3 regions of the Pseudochelatococcus sp. genome follow, and region 3 is predicted to be linked to each of the others. Evidence: riboswitches for the same ligand, from Rfam matches in the RefSeq annotation. Region 3 holds a riboswitch; each other region holds the start of a gene.
What was found. A riboswitch is a leader RNA that binds a small molecule or an ion and turns the genes downstream of it on or off. The one in region 3 is predicted to bind cobalamin.

Region 1 (6,932 bases), on a different contig from region 3:
CCGCGCACATGTTGATGGATACCACGCGGATCGGTTCGGCCGCTCCGGCCATCGGCCAGAGCGGAAGCATCATGAGCGGGAGCTCCCGCCATACCCGCCTTGCACGCTTTCTCCGATGCATCATGGCCCGCCGCGCCGCAATGGCGCCCCCATCCGTCAGGGCGGCGTGAAGCGCAACCCGGCGTAAACGCCGAGTCCCGGACGCCGGAAGCCGACCGGGTTCTCATACCGGCGGTCGAACAGGTTGTCGACGCGCGCGAAGATCGCCGTGCTGTCGTCGGCCTTGTAATCGGCGGCGATGTCGACCGTCGCATAGCCCGACGCGCGCAGGCGCGGGATGGAGAAGTCGCGGTTGCCGTCCACCCACGGGCCGATGTAGATCGCCGTCGCGGACAGGCCCAGCCGCTCGGTGGCCTGCCAGCGCGCGGTGAAACTCGCCTTGTGGCGGGGGCGGCGCAGCAATTCCTGCCGGGCGATATCGTCGCGTGCGAGCGTGAACGTGTAATCGGCGCGCAGATCCACCGTCCGCGTCAGCGCCACCGCCGCGAAAGCCTCGACGCCGCGCGTCGTCGCCTTGCCGACATTGGTATAGGAGGTGAAATCGGCGTTGGTGTTGATGAGATTGTCGATATCGTTGTGGAAATAGGTTGCGCCGATCAGCACGCGCTCGCCCGCCAGCGGCTGCTCGAAACCGATGTCGTATCCGGTGCTTTCCTCCGGCAACAGATCGGGATTGCCGTAGAAGTTGTAGAGCGGGCGCGAGTCCATGAAACGCTGGCTGAGAGTGGGGGCCTTGAAGCCGGTGCCGACGCTGGCCTTGAGGCGCGTTTCCAGCCCCGGCAACGTCAGCGTGGGGGCGATGCGCCATGTCGTGTGAGCGCCGAAATCGTCGTTGTCGTCGTGGCGAATGTTGGCGGCGAAGGACAGCCGGTCGAAGACCTGCCCCTGCCACTCTACGAAACCGGCGCTGTTGCCGGACGAGACGACGAGGCTGTCGTCGTCGAGGCGTTCGCGCTCGTGCTGGAGGCCGAGGATGAGCTTGTGCCCGGTCGCGACGGCGATATCCGTGCGCCAGTCGTAGATCGTCCGCTCTCCCAGATAATTGCTGACGCTGCCCGGCCCGAAGGCGGTCGCCGGCTCGCGGCTTTCGCGATCCTCGTTGGCGTAGCCGATGCCGAACGTGTTGGCGACGCGCCCGTCCCACAGCGACCAGACGCCCTCGGCGCGGGTGACGAAGCGCTTGTTGCGCTGCTCGCTGCGGGCCGCGTTCGGCGCGCCGGGCCAGCCGCCGTCGGTCGTGTTCTTCAGCAGCGCATCGGTGTAACGGCCGACGACCGAGAGGCGAACGCTGTCGGAAAGCGTTACCCCGAGCCGGGTGGCGAATGACCGGTTGTCATAAAAATCGTCGTTGACGCGCTGGCCGGGCGGCACCAGTTCCGGCGGCGTGACCGGCGTCGCTTCCGTGCGCAGGTGGGCGGCGGAAAAGAAATAGTCGAAGCGCCCGTCGCCGCCGGAAAGGCTGGCGCGCTGATTGAACGTGCCGAACGATCCGCCCTCGGCCTCGATCGCCGCCCGCGGCGGGCCGTCGCCCGCCTTCGTGGTGATGCTGACGACGCCGCCCAGCGCGTCCGCGCCGTAAAGGCCGCTCTGCGGCCCGCGCAGCACCTCGATGCGCGCCACATCCGCCGTCATCAGATGGCCGAAATCGAATGCGCCGCCCGGCGTCGAGGGATCGTTGACCGGAACGCCGTCGATCAGCACCTTGACGTGATTGGCGTTGGTGCCGCGCACGAACAGCGACGTCTGCCCGCCGGGGCCGCCGGTCCGGACGGCATTCACGCCGGGAACGGTGGCGAGCGCATCCGCGACCGTGCGCCGCTGCGCGCGCTGGATATCCGCATCCGTCACGACCGTCACCGACGAACCTACCTGCCGGACGGGGAGAGGCAGCGCGGTGGCGCTTACCGTGATTTCATCCAGCGTGAAAGACGCCGCCTCCCGAGCGACACCCCGGCCGGGCGCCGTCAGGCCGGCGACCGCCAGCGCCGGAAGAGAGAACAGAACGGCCAGACGGCGCAAGCGCACCGACCCGGAGGCAAGGAACAGGAACACGGCGGCACCTCTCAAGGCGGCGCCGGACGCTCGCGCGGCGCACGTATCGGCACGTCACCGCGACAAGACACCACCGCTTATCCGTCAAGGAAAACGGCAAGCTCCATCGGCACACCCCGACCGACGATCCGCTGTGACCACATTCGACGGCAGGTCTCCTGGCTCGCGGTTGCCGCCCGCGCCGCCTTCCCGGACCACAGGTCCAGTGGCATCATGGCGCAAGCCTGCCGCTCACAGTTGCGGGGACAGCCGCAGATTCGCGCGCGCTCACTGCGTTCCCTTTTCATCCCGAAGGAACCGTCGCGGAGAAATTATCCTGCCCAGGTCGAGCTGTCAAAGCCGGCCCGTCGACGTCGCGCCGTCAAAACGGGACAGGCCGCCACGCGACACGATTGACACAAAGCGGCGAGCGTCACGTCGCAATAACGTCATATAAGGCGTGCAAAAGCCGCAATCGACGTTGACGAAATGATTATAGCAGACACGCCATCGACTTAACCGCCAAATCATGTTGGAGAGTTAATTCGGGCTTAACCGGCCCCAAGGTACATTTGCCCGCGAATCAAGCCATTCCGCGAGCGCTATCCGAAACATGCGAACCATCAGACGGACACCGTCCCACGCCGATGATATCTCCGACGCGCTGCGCCGCTTCCTGGCCCAGCGCGCCGCCGAACTGGCCGGCCTCGGCCTGCTTGCTTTCGTCGGAGCCGCCGTTCTGGCGTTGATGACGTGGTCTGTGGAAGACCCGAGCCTCACGCATGCGACCGAAGGGCGCGTGGCCAACATGCTGGGCCGGCCGGGAGCGGTTTTCGCCGATCTCACCATGCAGATTTTCGGTCTCGGCTCGGTGGCGCTGCTTTTGCCCTGCGCGGTGTGGGCGATCCGGCTCGTCAGCCGCCGCCCCCTGCCGCGGCCGTTGCTGCGGCTGGGGCTCTGGCTGGTGGGCGCGGGCGCCGCCGCCGCGGTGGCGAGCGCCTTGCCGGAAACCGCTCGCTGGCCGCTGCCTTCCGGGCTCGGCGGCGTGGTGGGCGACGCGCTGCTGTTCGGCGGGCACGGACTTTTCGGCGGTGGCGGCATCGGCGCGCTGATCGGGGGCCTTATCTACGCGGCGGTGGCGATACTCGCTTTGTCGGCGGCGTCGGGTTTCGGCCTCGCGCAGCCGGCGCGCGAGCCTTCCCCCGACGATCCGTACGAGATGTCGCCGGCCGAAGACGACGGCCGCGATGAGCCCGGTTGGGGCATCGTGTCGCTGGGTGCGGCGATTCATGCGCTGATGACCGCGAAAACGGCCCTCGTGCGCCGGTTTCGCCGGCCCGATCCGCTGGATAGGCGCGCGCCGGCAACCGCGCGCGCCATGCAGGAGCCCATGTTCGCCGGCGTGTATCAGCCGATGGACGTGCCGGCTGCGCCTGCGCCGGCCACCCCTGCAAGCATCGACGCTTTCGACGACATCCCGCCGGAGGTCGCGGCCTTCGCTCCCGCGCGGGAGCGCTCCTCGCGCGTGCAGGTGCATATCCCTGCCGCCGCCCCGGATCTGCCGGCCGCTTTCGAGCCCGAAACGATGGCGGAAAGGCTGGCGCCCGATCTTCCGCCGCCCGCAGAAGAGATGCGGGACGAGGTTCCCGCATGGCGCAAGCCGTTCCAGTTACCGCCCAACGTGCGCTTCACGCGCAGCACCGATCGCGAACTGGCCGAGCGCCAGCGCCTGACGCGGGGCGATGACGCGCACGACATGTCGCTGGCGGATGATTTCGCGCCGGCGGACGAGCCGGCATTCGAGAACGCGGACGATCGCGGCGTTTTCCGCGACGCGCCGGGCGACGAGCATTATTATGGCGTCGAGGTCGATCTGTCGCCGGCGGACACCGAAAGCGGCCGGCCGGAAGATCGCCTGGTGTTCGATCCGCCGCGTGGCGAGGAGGCGGATTTCAGCGGCGACGCCCCGCATGCGGGCAGTCCGTTCGCGGACGAGCCGTCTCCCGACGACGATGCCCTCGCCCCGCCGGTGATCTTGCGGCACACGATGCGCCCGCCCGCGCTCGCGCCCTCCAACGACGACGATCCGTCCGCCGCTCCGCCGCCCGTCGCGGCCCGCGCGCCGCAACCCGCTCCCCGACCTGCGCCGCGGCCCGCTGTTCCCGCACGCACGGAAGCGCCGGTTTCCCGGCGGGCGGTGGTCGAAGCGCCGGCGGCGCGCCAGCAGCCTTCGCCCGGCGTCACGACGCGCCGCGTGCAGCAGACGATCGCGGCTGCCGGCGAGTACGAGATGCCGCCGCTGTCGGTGCTCGCGCTGCCCACCGGACCGAAGGACACCATTTCCGAGGATGCGCTGGAGCAGAACGCGGCGCTGCTGGAAAGCACGCTCGAAGACTTCGGCGTGCGCGGCGACATCATCCACGTGCGCCCCGGCCCGGTCGTCACGCTGTATGAGCTGGAGCCCGCGCCGGGCACGAAATCCTCGCGCGTGATCTCGCTCGCCGACGACATCGCCCGCTCCATGAGCGCGATCTCGGCGCGCGTGGCGGTGGTGCCCGGCCGCAACGCCATCGGCATCGAACTGCCCAACGCGCGGCGCGAAACCGTCTACCTGCGCGAATCGCTGGCCTCCGAGGAGTTCCAGAAGTCGAAGTTCAAGCTGGCGCTCTGTCTCGGCAAGACCATCGGCGGCGAACCCGTCATCGCCGATCTGGCGCGCATGCCGCATCTGCTGGTGGCGGGCACGACGGGCTCAGGCAAGTCGGTGGCCATCAACACCATGATCATGTCGCTCCTCTACCGGCTTCGGCCCGAGGAATGCCGGCTGATCATGGTCGATCCCAAGATGCTCGAACTTTCCATCTACGACGGCATTCCGCACCTGCTCACGCCCGTCGTCACCGATCCCAAGAAGGCGGTCGTGGCGCTGAAATGGGCCGTGCGCGAGATGGAGGAGCGCTACAAGAAGATGTCGAAACTGTCGGTGCGCAACATCGACGGATTCAACGCCCGCGTGCGCGACGCCAAGGCGCGCGGCGAGGTCATCACCCGCACCGTGCAGGTCGGTTTCGACAAGGATACCGGAGAGGCCATCTACGAAGACGAGATGATGGACCTCGAACCGCTGCCCTACATCGTCATCGTCGTCGACGAGATGGCCGACCTGATGATGGTCGCGGGCAAGGAGATCGAAGGGACCATCCAGCGTCTGGCGCAGATGGCGCGCGCCGCCGGCATCCACGTCATCCTCGCCACGCAGCGCCCCTCGGTCGACGTCATCACCGGCACCATCAAGGCGAACTTCCCGACCCGCATCTCGTTCCAGGTCACGTCCAAGATCGACAGCCGCACCATTCTCGGCGAGCAGGGGGCGGAGCAGCTTCTGGGGCAGGGCGACATGCTCTACATGGCGGGCGGCGGGCGCGTGGTTCGCGTGCACGGCCCGTTCGTCTCCGACGACGAGGTGGAGAAGATCGTCGCGCATCTCAAGACGCAGGGAAGGCCGCAATATCTCGAAGCCGTCACGGCGGAGGAGGACGGCGCGGCCGAGTCGGACGGCGGCGCGGTGTTCGACAACACGACGCAGGGTTCCGCCGGCGGCAACGATCTTTACGATCAGGCCATCGCCATCGTGCTGCGCGACAAGAAGGCGTCGACATCCTACATCCAGCGTCGCTTGCAGATCGGCTACAACCGCGCGGCCTCGATCATGGAGCGCATGGAGCTGGAAGGCATCGTCGGCCCGGCCAACCATGCCGGAAAGCGCGAAATACTGCTCGGCGGCGATGAGCATGCGGAGCAGGGGTGACGGGTCGATCTTGATTTTGCCGGATAGTCTTGCAACGGAGTAGGCACATTCGCCATATCCCGGTGTTGAAGGCGTCGGCGCGGCGCTCTGGTGCAGAAGGTGACATGACGAGACGGTATTCGCGGCGGCAGTCCGCAACCCTGCGTGCGATGATCGTGGCCGTGTCGATATTGCCGGCGACGGCGGGGCACGCGCAGGATCCGCTGAGCCGTTTTCTCGACGGTCTCTTCAAGAACGAGCAACAGGCTTCCCCGCCGCCGGCGCCCGTTTATGCGCCGGAAGCGCCGCCCGCCGCGCCCGCGCCGCCGGCGCCGCCCGCAAGACGTTCGCCCGCCGGAGCCTCCGCGCCGCCCGCGCCCCTTACGCCTCTGTCCGTGACGGGGCCCGCAACCGCCGTCGCACCCGCGCCGGCGACGACCGCGATGCCGTTGCCGCCGCGCCGGCCGGCCGGGCTGGGCGGTGCTGTCGCGGGCGCACCGATCCCCGCCCCGGAGCCCGTGGCGATCGCCCCGACACCCGCCGCCGCGCAACCCGCCGTCGTGGCGCAGCGGCCGGCACGCCCCGCCGCCGACGTGCCGCGCAACGCCGCCGAGGCCGTGGCGCGCGTCAACGCCTACCTCAACGGCATCAACACGCTCACCGCGCGTTTCCTGCAAACCGGAGCGGACGGCCGCCAGGCAGGCGGCACGCTCTATGTGCAGCGGCCCGGCAGGTTGCGTTTCGCCTACGATCCCCCGAGCACGCTCGAAATCGTCGCCGACGGCCGTTCGGTCGCGGTCAGGGATTCGAAGCTGCGCACGAACGACGTCTATTCCATCGGCCAGACGCCGCTGAAGTTCCTGCTGCGCGACAACGTCGATCTGGCGCGCGACGTCAAGGTGAGGAACGTCGACATCGCGCCTTCCGGCGCCGTCGATATCACGCTGGAGGACAGCGCCACGCTCGGCGGCACCTCCACCGTCACGCTGCGGTACGATGCCCGCGGCGACGTGCTGCGCGAGTGGCGGATCGTCGATCCGCAGGGCTACGACAC
Region 2 (6,932 bases), on a different contig from region 3:
TGAACCCCATCCGACTCACCGAGTCACATACCACTTTCACTTGAAAAGTTCCGCTTGCATTGTGACGTTTCCGGGGCGAAGCCCTCCTTGGACGCGGTTTACGCTGCCGGCGACCGGTTTCCCGCCGGCGCCGCGCCGCCGGTTGCGACATCGGTTCTCGCGCCGCTTGCGTCCTTGCTTGCGGCCGTTTTAACCAATAAACCGTAAGGGTAAGAGCCTGGCGAGCGGGCGGGCTCAAGCAGGGCGGGCTTGGAAACGAGCGGGCTTGGAAACGGGGCGATGAGCGAGAACCATACGGCCGGAGAGGCGGAAGGCGATCGGCTGCTGAGGCTGCTGGCGCTGGATGAAAGCGATCTCGACGTGATTTCCGCGCATCTTCAGGATGCATCCGTCCGGCACGAAGATTTGCATTATCTGCCCCGCGAGCGCCGTTTCGTGCTGGCGCTGCATCGTTTCGACTGGCAGCGCGCGCCGGGCGAGGCGCCCCGGCGGCGTCTGACGGCGCTGCATTTCGAGCAGGTGCGCGCCGTGCGCCACCGCTATCTGGAAAAGGCGGAGTCGGGTTTGCCGCTCAACCTGCTGGCGGTTTATTTTCTGGAAGGCGACAAGCCGTCCGGGGCCGTCATCCTGGAGTTTTCCGGCGGGGCCGCCATTCGGCTTGAAGTGGAATGCATAGAAGCGCAGATGAAGGATCTCGGCCCGATGTGGGAGGTGGAAAACCGCCCCGTGCATCGGCCGGACGATGGCGGTGACGGAGGATCGGATGCCGGTAAGACTTGACGCGCGCGACGAGGGTTTCGAGGCTGCTTTCCGTGCGCTTCTCGCGGCCAAGCGCGAGGTCGCGGAAGATGTCGACGCCGCCGTCCGGGACATCATCGCCGACGTGGCCGCGCGCGGCGACGCGGCCGTGATCGATTACACCGCCCGCTTCGATTCGCTCACTCTCGATGCCGATGGCCTGCGCATCACCGATGCCGAGATCGACGCCGCGCTGGCGGCCGCGCCGCCGCAGGCGCTGGCGGCGCTGGAATTGGCACATGTGCGCATCGCGGCCTATCACCAGCGGCAGAAACCGGCCGACGAGCGCTTCACGGACGCGGCCGGCGTGACGGCGGGCTGGCGCTGGACGGCCATCGAATCGGTGGGCCTCTATGTGCCCGGCGGCACGGCGAGCTATCCGTCCTCCGTGCTGATGAACGCCGTGCCGGCGCAGGTGGCGGGCGTGCCGCGCATCGTGATGGCGGTGCCGACGCCCGGCGGCGCGGTCAATCCGCTGGTACTGGCGGCGGCGCGCATGGCGGGCGTCCACGAACTCTACCGCATCGGCGGCGCGCAGGCCGTCGCGGCGCTGGCCTACGGCACGCGGACGATCGCGCCGGTCGCCAAGATCGTGGGGCCGGGCAACGCCTATGTCGCGGCGGCGAAGCGGCGCGTGTTCGGCCGTGTCGGCATCGACATGATCGCCGGCCCGTCGGAAGTGCTGATCCTGGCGGACGGCGACGCCAATCCCGAGTGGCTGGCGGCGGACCTGCTGGCGCAGGCGGAGCACGACACGGCGGCGCAATCCATCCTCGTCACCGACAGCGCCGCGTTGGCGGATGCGGTCGCGGTCGCGGTCGAGGGGCAACTCGCCACCCTGCCGCGCGCCGACATCGCGCGGCGGAGCTGGGAGGATTTCGGCGCGATCGTGCTGGTGCCCACCTTGGCGGATGCCGTGCCGCTCGTCGACCGCATCGCCCCTGAGCATCTGGAAATCGCAGCAGGCGACGCGGAGGCGCTGGCGGGGGCGGTGCGCAACGCGGGGGCGATCTTCATCGGGCAATATACGCCGGAAGCGGTGGGCGATTATGTCGGCGGCCCCAACCATGTCTTGCCGACGGCGCGTTCGGCGCGTTTCGCCTCGGGTCTCGGCGTGCCGGATTTTCTCAAGCGCACCTCCATCCTGCATTGCACGGCGGAGGCCCTGCGCCATGTCGGACCGGCGGCGATCGCGCTGGGCGAGGCCGAGGGCCTCGACGCGCACGCCCGTTCCGTCAGCATCCGTCTCAATCTTTGACAGCGGCGCGGGGCGAAATGATGAGCCCGGAAGCCGGAATCCTTCTTTTTGCCGGAAGGTCAAGTCGAACCGAAAGGTCGTGCCGTGACAAGCGCTGATGACGACAAGCGCCACCGTCTCGTGTCCGTGGCGCTGGACGAGGCCTCGCTGGGGCGGGGCAATCCCGATCAGGAACACGAGCGCGCGGTCGCGATATGGGATATTCTCGAAGAGAACCATTTCACCGTCGCCGGCCATGCCGGCGGGCCTTACGCGCTGCGCATCGCGCTTGTCGACCGCAAACTGCTGCTTGAGGTGCGCGAGGAGGACGGCACGCATGTCGTCGCGCATTTCCTGTCGCTGACGCCTTTCCGCCGCGTGATCAAGGATTACGAACTGATCTGCGAAAGCTATTACGCCGCCATCCGCACCGCCACGCCCTCGCAGATCGAGGCCATCGACATGGGCCGGCGCGGCATGCACGACGAGGCGTCCGAGCTGCTGCGCGAACGGCTGGCCGGCAAGCTCGATGTCGATTTCGACACGGCCCGCCGGCTGTTCACGCTGCTGTTCGCCCTGCACTGGAAGGGCTGACGTGGCCTTGGGCGCGGCGGCGGGGCGCCGCATCCAGTCCGTTCTGTTCATGTGCGCGCTCAACGCCGTGCGCTCGCCGATGGCCGAAGGCATCGCCCGCCACTATTTCGGCCGCTCCCTCTATGTCGAATCCGCCGGCGTGCGCCCGGACGTCATCGATCCCTTCACCGTCGCCGTCATGGAGGAGATCGGCATCGATCTCGCCGGCCATACGCCCCGATCGCTGGAGGAGCTGGAAGATACCGGCTTCGATCTCATCGTCACGCTCTCGCCCGAGGCGCACCACCGGGCGATGGAACTCACCCGCACCATGGCCGTCGAGGTGGAATATTGGCCGACCTTCGATCCCACCGCCACGCAGGGATCGCGCGACCAGCGGCTCGACGCCTATCGCTCGGTGCGCGACGGCCTGAAGCAACGCATCATGGAGCGGTTCAGTCCTTCGGCCTGAACAACGATATAAACATATCTTTATATACATACTTGACCATTGCCGCCGATCTGCCATAGTGCATGGGTCGTGGTTCTTCGCCCCGTTTCAGGCGGCGAAGCGAAGAGGGAATCCGGTTCAGGACGGCGGTCGCGCAGGCGGTCGCGGTTCGATGCCGGAGCTGCACCCCGCAACTGTCGGCGGCGAGCGCCCGTCCAATTCGTGTCACTGGAGCGGCCCGGAAAAGGCAGGCTCCGGGAAGGCCGGAGGGGCGCGCTGACCCGCGAGCCAGGAGACCTGCCACGGCGCATAATCGTCCTCGGGCGGGGTTCCCGGTGGTCGCTGATCGCGGGGGCGCATGCTCCCCGCGCGCGTCCGCTCGGTCTTTTGCCCCCAGTCAAGTCATGGGGTTATAGCCGAATGTCTTCTTCATCAGATGTGATTGTCGCCGCTCTGGGCCTGCCGCGCATCGGCCCGCGCCGCGAACTGAAAACCGCTCTCGAAAGCTACTGGTCCGGCAAGACCGGATCGGACGATCTGTCCGCGGTGGCGGCGGGCTTGCGCGCCGACAACTGGGCGTGGCAGCGCCGCGCCGGCGTCACGCATATCGCGTCGAACGATTTCTCCTTCTACGATCAGGTGCTCGACACCGCGGTGACGGTCGGCGCGATTCCGGCGCTTTACGGCTGGAAGGGCGGCGAGGTATCGCTCGACACCTATTTCGCGCTGGCGCGGGGCACGCAGGGCCAAGGCCACAGCCAAGGACACGGCGAGGGCGAGGCGTGCGGATGCGCCGGCGATGCGGCGGGAGTGGCCGAAGGGCTGCCGGCGCTCGAAATGACCAAGTGGTTCGATACGAACTACCACTATCTGGTGCCGGAGTTCTCGCGCGGTCAGGAATTCTCGCTCGCCTCGACCAAGATCGTCGACGAGTTCCGCGAGGCCAAGGCGCTCGGCTACCACACCCGCCCCGTGCTGGTCGGGCCGGTGACGTTCCTGTCGCTCGGCAAGAGCCGCGACGGGGATGTCGATCCGCTGTCGCTGCTGCCGGGCCTGTTGCCGGTCTATACGGAGATCCTGCGCCGCCTCGCCGCCCACGGCGCCGACTGGGTGCAGATCGACGAGCCGGTGCTGTCGCTCGACATCGGCGACGCCACGCGTCAGGCCATCGCCTCGGCCTATGACATGTTCGCCCGCGCCGTGCCCGGCCTCAAGATCCAGCTCACGAGCTACTTCGGCGCGCTCGGCGACAACCTCGCCACCGCGCTGGCGCTGCCGGTGGCGGCGCTGCATCTCGATCTCGCCCGCGCGCCCGAACAGCTCGACGATGTTGTCAGGCGGGCGCCCGCCGGCCTTGCCCTGTCGCTCGGCGTCATCGACGGCCGCAACGTGTGGCGCGCCGACCTGTCGGCGATCCTCGACCGCATCGAGCCCGTCGCGGCGAAGCGCGGCACCGATCACCTGATCGTCTCGCCCTCCTGTTCGCTGCTGCACGTTCCCTACGACCTCGACGCGGAAACGGGGCTCGACGCCGAACTGAAGAGCTGGCTGGCCTTCGCCGCCCAGAAGCTCGACGAACTGTCGATTCTCGGCCGCGCGCTGTCACGCGGGCGCGAGGCGGTGAAGGAGGAGCTTGCGGCCTCCGACGCGGCGGTGGCGGCGCGGGCGGCGTCTCCCCGCATCCACAGCGCGGCGGTGGCGGCGCGCCTTGCGGCCGTGCGGCCCGAGGATGCGCGGCGCGCGCACCCGTTCTCCCAACGGCGCGAGGCGCAGCATGCGGCGCTCGGCCTGCCGCTCTTCCCCACGACGACCATCGGCTCCTTCCCGCAGACGGCGGAAGTGCGCAAGGCCCGCGCCGCCCACGCGCGCGGCGAGCTGGACGACGCGGGTTACGACGCGTTCCTGCGCGACGAGACGGCGAAGGCGATTCGCTGGCAGGACGAGATCGGCCTCGACGTGCCGGTGCACGGCGAGTTCGAGCGCAACGACATGGTGCAGTATTTCGGCGAGCTGCTGGACGGCTATGCCTTCACCAGGGCCGGCTGGGTGCAAAGCTACGGCTCGCGCTGCGTGCGCCCGCCGATCATCTTCGGCGACGTCTCGCGCCCCAGGCCCATGTCGGTGGAATGGAGCGCCTATGCCCAGTCGCTCACCGACAGGCCCGTGAAGGGCATGCTGACCGGCCCCATCACCATGCTGCAATGGTCCTTCGTGCGTGACGACCTGCCGCGCGCCGATGTCTGCCGCCAGATCGCGCTGGCGCTGCGCGACGAGGTGAACGACCTGGAGGCCGCCGGCATCCGCGTCATCCAGATCGACGAGCCGGCGATCCGCGAGGGGCTGCCGCTGCGCAAGGCCGACTGGGCGCATTATCTGGATTGGGCGGTGGAGAGTTTCCGCCTCGCGTCGTCCGGCGTGCGCGACGAGACGCAGATCCACACGCACATGTGCTACTCGGAGTTCAACGACATCATCGACGCCATCGGCGCGATGGATGCCGACGTGATCTCCATCGAGACCTCGCGCTCGAAGATGGAGCTGCTCGACGCCTTCACCACCTATCGCTATCCGAACGAGATCGGGCCGGGGGTGTACGACATCCATTCGCCGCGCGTGCCGTCCGTCGCGGAGATGGTGGAACTGCTGGAGAAGGCCCGCGAGCGCCTTGCCGACGATCAGATCTGGGTCAATCCCGATTGCGGCCTGAAGACCCGCAAATGGGAGGAAGCGCGCCCGGCGCTCGTCAACATGGTGGCGGCGGCGCGCATCCTGCGCCAGAAGGAAGCGGAATGATCAGGCGAACAACGCCGCGATGAGTTTCGCGGTTTCCGGTCCGGGCGCGGGCAGGTTTTTTCCCGCCAGCTCCCGGACCGGGCGGATGCCGAGGCTGCTGGTGAGGGCGATTTCATCCGCCGGCATGAGATCGTGGAGGGTGAGGGGCGCCTCTCGCCCTCCCGCTTCAAGGATGCGCGCGCGGGTGATGCCGGGCAGCGCGCCTTCCGTCACCGGCGGCGTGAGCCACTCGCCGCCGATCAGCGCGAAGACGTTGGCGGCGGTCGCCTCCGCGATTCGCCCCGCCGTGTTCGGCAGCAGGGCGTCGTCGGCGTTGAGATCGCGCGCTTCGAGGCGGGCGATGATGCCGTCGAGACAATTGAGGCTCTTGATGCCGGCGAGCGGCGAGTGCTCGTTGCGGCGCGTGCGTGTCGCCATGATGACGCGCGCGGGCGCGGCGGGCGGCGCGGCGGGAAAGGCCGCGATCAGCAGCGTGGGGGAGGGTGCTTGCGGCGGCAGCAGCCCGCGCGGGCCTGAACCGCGCGTGAGGGTGAGACGCAGGGAGCCGGCCTGAAGCGCATTGGCGGCGATGACGGCGGCCATGGCGGCGGCGATATCCGCCGTCGGCATGGGAAGCCCGATCACCGATGCGCCGTGCGCGAGGCGCGCGAGGTGGCGCCCGGCCTGCTGCACGCGCCCCTGCGCGATGCGGATCGTCTCATAGAGCCCGTCGCCGAGCAGAAATCCCCTGTCGTCCAGGGCCAGCGCCTTTTGCGCGCCGTCGATCAGCGATCCGTCAAGCCAGCAGATCATGGCGCGTCTCCGGTCAGCGCCCGCAGGAGCGGCCGCATCTTCAGCGAGGCTTCGTCGTATTCGTCGGCGGGAACCGAATCGGCGACGATGCCGCCGCCCGCCTGCGCGATCAGCGTGTCGCGGCTGCGCACCAGCGTGCGGATGGCGATGGAACTGTCCATCGTGCCGTCGAAGCCGATGCGGACGACGGAGCCGAAGCACACGCCGCGCCGGTGTCCCTCCAGCTCCGCGATGATCTCCATCGCGCGGATTTTCGGCGCGCCGGTGATCGAGCCGCCGGGAAAGCAG
Region 3 (6,932 bases):
TGATGACTGAACCTGCTCCGGTAGATGAAAACGGATGACGCGCCGACCGTCGTGCGCATCCGTCAGGAAGCGCGCGCCGACGGCGAAGATGCGATGCACCAGCGCGTGGGTGATGATGTCGTCCGGCGGCCCCAGCGCGACCAGCCGGCCATGGTCGAGCACCGCGACGCGGTCGCATTGCATCGCCTGGTTGAGATCGTGCAGCGCGATCACCGTCGTCACCGCCAGGCCGCGCACCAGTTGCAGGATGGCGAGCTGGTGGCGGATGTCGAGATGATTGGTCGGCTCGTCGAGCAGCAGATAGTCGGGCTGCTGCGCCAGCGCCCGCGCGATGTGGACCCGCTGGCGCTCCCCGCCCGACAGGGTGTGCCAGTGGCGGCGCTCGAAACCCTGCATGGCGACATCGGCCAGCGCCTGCGCCACGGCCGCGTCGTCCCTGGACGACCAGGGCGCCAGCGCCGAAAGCCATGGCGTGCGGCCAAGCTCCACCGCGTCGCGCACGTCGATGGGCTCGCCCGTATCGGCCTGCTGTTCGACGAGCGCGATCCGGCGCGCGACATCGCGCCGGCGCATGCGGCGCAGGGGAACGCCGCCGAGCGTCACCTCCCCCGCCGCGGGCTCGCGGATGCCGGCCATCAGACGCAGCAGCGTCGATTTGCCGGAGCCGTTGGGGCCGATGAGGCCCAGCGTCTCGCCCGGCCGCAAGGCGAGCGAGATGTCCTCGACGATCCTGACGCGCCGCGCCGCCCAGCTCGCGTTCTCGACGGAAAGCGTCATCGCGGACGCCTCCCGCGGATCAGGATGATGCCGAAGACCGGCGCGCCCACGAGCGCCGTGATGACGCCGATGGGCAGCACCTGCCCCGGAATGAGCGTGCGCGACAGGATATCGGCCGTGATGAGGAAGGCCGCGCCGGCCACCGCGCTGGCGGGGATGAGCCGCCCGTGCCGGACGCCGACGAGAAAGCGCACCGCATGCGGCACCACGAGGCCGACGAAGCCGATGGAACCCGCCACGCTCACCATCACCGCCGTCAGCAGGGCCGCGACCGTGATCAGCACCACCTGCACGCGGCGTACCGGCACGCCGAGCGAGGCCGCCGAATCCGCGCCGAACACGAATGCGTCGAGCGCGCGCGCATGCCAGATGACGATGGTGACGCCCGCCAGCGCCACCGGCACGACGAGGCCCACATCGGCCCAGCGCGCGCCGCTCAGATTGCCCAGCAGCCAGAACATGATGCCGCGCGCCTGCTCGGCATTGGCGGATTTCGTGATGATGAAGGAGGTCAGCGCGTTGAAGAGCTGCGACCCCGCGATGCCCGCCAGCACGATCTGCCCGGCCGCCAGCGCCCCCGCGCCGCCGCCGGCCGCTCGCGCCAGCACGATCACGAACAGAAACGCCACGATCGCTCCGGCGAAAGCCCCGAGCGACAGGGAAACCGCGCCCGCCCCCAGGCCGGCGATGGTGACGGCGACAGCGCCGGTGGAGGCGCCGGCGGAAATGCCAAGAATGTAGGGATCGGCAAGCGCGTTGCGCAACAAGGCTTGCAGCACGACGCCGGACGCCGCCAGCCCCGCCCCGCAGCACGCCGCGACGAAGGTGCGGCTGAGCCTGTAGTGCCACACGATGCCGCGATCGATCGGATCGACGGCATAACCGGCGCCGAACAGCTCGTTGGCCAGCGTATGCAGGATGGTGCGCAGGGGAATGGACGTCTCCCCGATGGAGACGCCCGCCATGATCGCGGCGACGAGCACCGCGACCGCCAGCGACGCGCCCAGCGCGCGCGACAGGCCGGCGCTCCAGCTCGCACCGTTCCCACGCGCGCCGTTCTCATCTGCCCGCGCCGGAGCGGCCGCGCTCATTTCGCCGGATCGAAGGCTTCCAGCCCTTCGGCGAGCGTCTCGATGCCGCCGATGGTGCGGATGGTTGCATCCATCGCATGCGCATCCATGACGATGATGCGGTTGTGCTTCACCGCCTCCATCTGGCTCGCCACCGGATCGGTCCGCAGGAATTCCAGCTTCTTCTCGTGGTCGTCGGCCGGGAAGCGGCGGCGGTTCATCCGCGCGATGACGATGATGTCGGGGTTGGCGCGCGCGATCGTCTCCCAGCCGACGACCGGCCATTCCTCATCGGACTCGACGACGTTGCGGATGCCGAGCTTGTCCATCATGTAGGCGGGCGCGCCCTTGCGGCCGGCGACATACGGATCGATGTCCATGTCCGCGCTGGAGAACCAGAACACGGCGGAGATATCCTTGCTCCTGAAGGCCGCCGCCCGCGCGATGGCCGCCTGCTCGCGCGCCTTGAGATCCGCCACCAGCCTGTCGCCGCGTTCCGGGATGTCGAAGATCTCCGCCAGCTCGCGGATGCCCTGATAGAGGCTTTCCGTGTTGAACAACTCCGAGCGCGTGCCGTCGACGCCGACCGTGTTATCCTTGGCGATGCAGTCGGCGGGCATGGTGTAGGTGGGAATCGAAAGATCGTGGAACTGGTCGCGCGTCGCGACGATGCCCTCCGGCCCGACATGCCAGACGAACTGGATGGCGACGAGATCGGGGCGCTTCTGCACCACGCTCTCGAAGCTGGGGTCGTTGTCCGCCAGCCGCTCCACCTTGTCGTTGACGTCCCGGAACTCCGGCAACACCTCGTTGAACCACACCGAGGTGCCGACAACCCTGTCGGAGAGCCCCAGCGAATAGAGCACTTCGGTGGCGGATTGCCCGATGGTTACGGTGCGCTGCGGCGCGTGATCGAAGGTGACGTCGATGCCGCAGTTCTTCAGCGTCAGCGGATAATGGGTCGCCTCCGCGGCGAACGCGCCCGGCGCGAGGAGAAACGAGGCGACAAGGCCCGCGAGGATGGATTTTCTAGACATCGTTTCCGGCTCCATTCGAAGGCGAACGGCCGGTCTCGACATCGAACGGCACAAACGTGCCTATCAGGGCAAGCGCCTGACACATCATGACGATCCTTTCCTCGGGACACCCCGCCCGCGTCAACATTCCAGTCGTCGGCAGGTCTCCTGACTGACGGATCAGCGCCCTCTCCCGACCTTCCCGGACCATCCGGCCCAGTGGCGTCAAGGGGAGAAGGCTCACCGCCTACAGTTGCGGGGGCAGTTTCGTTTGGCGACGGATCGCCGCGAATTCCCTATTCATTCCCGAAGGAAACCGACGCCGCATAAGCCGATGCGCCGCCGCTTTTGTCAAGCGGCAAGAAACCGGAGCGGCAAGAAACCGGAGCGGCGAGAAACCGAAACGGCAAGAGCCGGAACCGCGCCCCGCGCCGCCGGCTCAGCCTTCTGAAACGCCCGCCCCGGCGAAGGTCGCCATGCTGTTGTGGCACTCCAGCGCGGCGCGCAGGATGTTGAGCGCCAGCGCCGCGCCCGTGCCTTCGCCCAGCCGCAGGTCGAGCTCCAGAACGGCCCTCTTGCCCAGCCGCTCCAGCAGGCGGCGGTGGCCGGGCTCGGCGGAAACGTGGCCGGCGAGACAATGATCGAGCAGCCGGGAATCGACCGCATGCAGCACAGAGGCGGCGGCCGTGCAGATGAACCCGTCGAGCAGCACCGGAATCCGCGCCGCCCTCGCCGCCAGGATCGCGCCGCAGATCGCCGCCTGCTCGCGCCCGCCCAAAGCGGCGAGAACCCGCAGCGGATCGCGGCCGGGGTGGCGCGCGAGCCCTCTTTCGACGACCTCCGCCTTGCGCCGCACGCCCTCGGCTCCCGCCCCCGTGCCGGGACCGACCCATTCGGCCGCCGGCCCGCCGAACAACGCCGCCGCCAGCGCCGCCGCGACCGTGCTGTTGCCGATGCCCATCTCGCCCAGCACCAGCACGTCCGCCGCCGCATCGATCGCCGCCGCACCCCGGTTGAGCGCGACGAGCGTCTCTTCTTCCGTCATCGCAGGTCCGGCGGTGAAATCGGCCGTGGGGCGGTCGAGATCGAGCGCGATCACCTCCATCCGCGCGCCGGCGACACGGCAAAGCTGGTTGATCGCCGCGCCGCCCGCCCGGAAGTTCGCGACCATCTGCGCCGTCACCTCCTGCGGAAACGGGTTGACGCCCTGCGCGCAGACGCCGTGATTCCCGGCAAAGACCAGCGCCTGCGCCAGATCGACCCGCGGATGCGGGTCCGCCCGCCAGCCGGCCATGAACAGCGCCAGTTCCTCCAGCCGCCCGAGGGAGCCTTGCGGCTTCGTCAGCCTGTCCTGATGCGCCGCGGCCGCATCGCGCGCCCCGGCATCGGTGCCGGGAAGGATCGCCGCCATCGGCGCGATATCCGCCAGGGCGGCGAGCGGAAAAGTGGCAAGCGGAAAAGTGGCAAGAGGGGGCGCGCCCGATTCGGATAAAATCACCGTTTCATGCCTTCGTTTCATGTTCACGCATGCGCCCCGCCGGTGGGGCGGCCAGACCGCCGACAAAGCACAATCGCGGCGGCGGGGCCACCGGAATCCGGCGCAAGCCTCAGGAGCCCAGCCTGCCGTTCAGGCCCTTTTCCGGCGCCTCGCCGCCGAGCGCACGGGCGATCACGGTGGCGTTGTGATCGATCATGCCGATATACGTACCTTCATAAGTGCCGGGCGCGCCCATGGCATCGGAAAACAGCTCGCCGCCGATCGTCACCTTATGCCCCTTCGCGGCGGCGCCCTCGATCAGCGCCTTGACGTTGCGGTCGGAGACCGACGATTCGATGAAGATCGCTCCGATCTTGCGGTCGACCAGCACGCCGACCAGATCCTCGATCTGCCTCAGCCCCGCCTCGCTCTCCGTCGAGATGCCCTGAATGCCGAGCACCTCGAAGCCGTAGGCCCTGCCGAAGTAGTTGAAGGCGTCATGCGCCGTGATCAGCACGCGCGAAGCCTCGGGCACCGTGGCAAGCGCCTTGTCCGCATAATCGGCGAGCGCATCGATCTCGGTGAAATGCCGTTCGGCGTTCGCCTCGAAAACGGCCCTCCCGTCGGGGTCGAGCCCGATCAGCGCGTCGCGCGCCGCCGCGACGACGCCCCGCCACAGGCGCGGGTTCATCCAGACATGCGGATCGTAGCGATTCTGATAGTCGTCGTTGGGCAGAAGCCGGTCTTTCGGCAAACTCTCGGCCAGCGCGACAACCGGCTTGCGCTTCGCGAGATCGTGGAAAAATTCCTCAAGCTGGGCCTCCAGATAAAGGCCGTGCCAGAACACGGCGTCGGCCCTCGCCATCGCCGCGATGTCGGAGCGGGTCTGGCGGTAGACATGGGGATCGACGCCCGGCCCCATCAGCGCCCTCACCTCGACACGCTCGCCGCCGACCTGCCGCACCGCATCGGCGATCATGCCCGTCGTCGCGACGACGGCGAGCTTCTTTTCCTGCGCGGCGGCCGGCGCAACCGCCATTGCAGCAGCCAGCGACACGCCGATCAAGCCGGCCAGAACGGCCCGTCTCATCCTGTCAAACATACTCGCATCTCCTTGTTAATGCGACAATTTCGTCGTCCATCGCATATCATCCGTCAATGCAGTTGCAAATCATTTGCAAAAATGGATTGACGCGTGTCCCGCCTTTCTTATTCTGCAATTGCAACTGAATTGCAACAAGGATTCGACCGGATGACGACGATGAACGCAACCGGCAAGAAAAACGCCGCGATGACCGGTTCTCCGCGCCGCGCCCCCCGGCCGCGGCTTTCCGATGCCCGGCCACCTGCAACGGATGCTCCGATGCTTCTCGTTCCCGATGACATGCTGAAGCGCCTGCGCGCGGCGCGCGACAGGCATTCTCTCACGCGCGCCGACATCGCCGACCTGCCACGGACAGCCGGCCTGCTCTATCGGCATGGCCACCGCCATGTCACCGCCGACGACCTGCATCGGGATGCGATCGGCGCCGGCGGGCCGCTATTGCTCGCGACCGTCTACAACGCACTCGACCGATTCTCCGATGCGGGGCTTCTGCGCTGCGTCCGCGTCGACGGCAAGCGGACGTGGTTCTATACCGACACCGGCGACCATCAACATTTCCATTTCGAGGCCGAACGCCGCATCGCCGATGTTCCGCCGGGCCGAAAACGACGAAACGGAGAACTACGTCTACGCTATAACCCTCTGAATTGAGTCTTCGATCGAAGGTCCGCAATGGGGTGGTAAGAAGACCGTCAGTTCATTGTCATGTTCTGACGATTGCGGACGGAGCGCGTGGAAGATGGTGATCTCGCCCGATTCAGATCCGCTCGGCTCCGCATCGGGCGTCAGCCTGGAAGGCCGGGACCTGACCTAACGTTCCAGCGCAACCGCGTCGGCGCCTGCCGGGATGCGCATCGGAGCGGATGGATCGGTGGCCGCACGCCAGACGGCCTCAGCGACGTCCGAGGAAAGGGTCTTCGGAGCGTCCGATGTCCGCATGGCCGCGATCACGTCATTGGCAAACTTGGCATAGGGCGCGGGGAAGCCGCCGTTTTCCTCCAGTCGTGAAAGCGCGGTGCTGCCGAAGCTTGTCTCCGGCGCGGAGCCGGGCAACACGATCCTGACCTCAATTCCAAAAGGGGCGAGTTCCAGCGCCAGGGATTCCGTGAAGGCGTTCACGGCTGCCTTGCTGGCCGTATAGGCCGAAAGGAGCGGCAGCGGCTTCATCGTGACGCTTGAGGTCACGTTGATGACAAGGCCCGCGTTTCTGTCGCGAAACTGGGGCAGGACGGCGCTGATCATGCGCATGGTGCCTAGCGTATTGGTCTCGAAAAGGGACCGGGCAACATCGATTGGAGTGCCTTCAAGGGCGTTGAGCCAGCCGATCCCCGCATTGTTGACCAGCACGTCGAGCGGCCCCGCCGCCTCGACGGCATCGCGAACGCTCTCGTCACTGGTGACGTCGAGCGGCAGAACGACCAGTTTGTCCGACTTCGGCAGCAGGTCGCTGCGCGGCGAGCGCATGGTTGCGATGACCTTCCAGCCAC

Region 1: linked by a shared signal. The riboswitch ahead of ACOYJQ_RS13370 (TonB-dependent receptor plug domain-containing protein) and the one ahead of ACOYJQ_RS02155 (ABC transporter substrate-binding protein) in region 3 are both predicted to bind cobalamin.
Region 2: linked by a shared signal. The riboswitch ahead of metE (5-methyltetrahydropteroyltriglutamate--homocysteine S-methyltransferase) and the one ahead of ACOYJQ_RS02155 (ABC transporter substrate-binding protein) in region 3 are both predicted to bind cobalamin.

Annotation. Positions count from the first base shown of each region.
Region 1 is NZ_JBMNUS010000008.1:163,135-170,066, reverse strand. Features, by position in the region: gene ACOYJQ_RS13375 (ABC transporter substrate-binding protein) at 1-73, opposite strand, end outside; gene ACOYJQ_RS13370 (TonB-dependent receptor plug domain-containing protein) at 157-2,127, opposite strand; cobalamin riboswitch at 2,244-2,429, opposite strand; gene ACOYJQ_RS13365 (DNA translocase FtsK 4TM domain-containing protein) at 2,705-5,899, shown strand; gene ACOYJQ_RS13360 (outer-membrane lipoprotein carrier protein LolA) at 6,004-6,932, shown strand, end outside.
Region 2 is NZ_JBMNUS010000019.1:6,466-13,397, forward strand. Features, by position in the region: gene ACOYJQ_RS18355 (DUF2948 family protein) at 280-780, shown strand; gene hisD (histidinol dehydrogenase) at 764-2,056, shown strand; gene ACOYJQ_RS18365 (UPF0262 family protein) at 2,141-2,629, shown strand; gene ACOYJQ_RS18370 (arsenate reductase ArsC) at 2,679-3,080, shown strand; cobalamin riboswitch at 3,134-3,378, shown strand; gene metE (5-methyltetrahydropteroyltriglutamate--homocysteine S-methyltransferase) at 3,480-5,852, shown strand; gene ACOYJQ_RS18380 (aminotransferase class IV) at 5,853-6,644, opposite strand; gene pabB (aminodeoxychorismate synthase component I) at 6,641-6,932, opposite strand, start outside.
Region 3 is NZ_JBMNUS010000001.1:512,483-519,414, reverse strand. Features, by position in the region: gene ACOYJQ_RS02165 (ABC transporter ATP-binding protein) at 1-777, opposite strand, end outside; gene ACOYJQ_RS02170 (pseudoazurin) at 1-1, opposite strand, end outside; gene ACOYJQ_RS02160 (FecCD family ABC transporter permease) at 774-1,868, opposite strand; gene ACOYJQ_RS02155 (ABC transporter substrate-binding protein) at 1,865-2,884, opposite strand; cobalamin riboswitch at 3,005-3,199, opposite strand; gene cobT (nicotinate-nucleotide--dimethylbenzimidazole phosphoribosyltransferase) at 3,303-4,274, opposite strand; gene ACOYJQ_RS02145 (metal ABC transporter solute-binding protein, Zn/Mn family) at 4,471-5,442, opposite strand; gene ACOYJQ_RS02140 (Fur family transcriptional regulator) at 5,593-6,096, shown strand; gene ACOYJQ_RS02135 (SDR family oxidoreductase) at 6,256-6,932, opposite strand, start outside.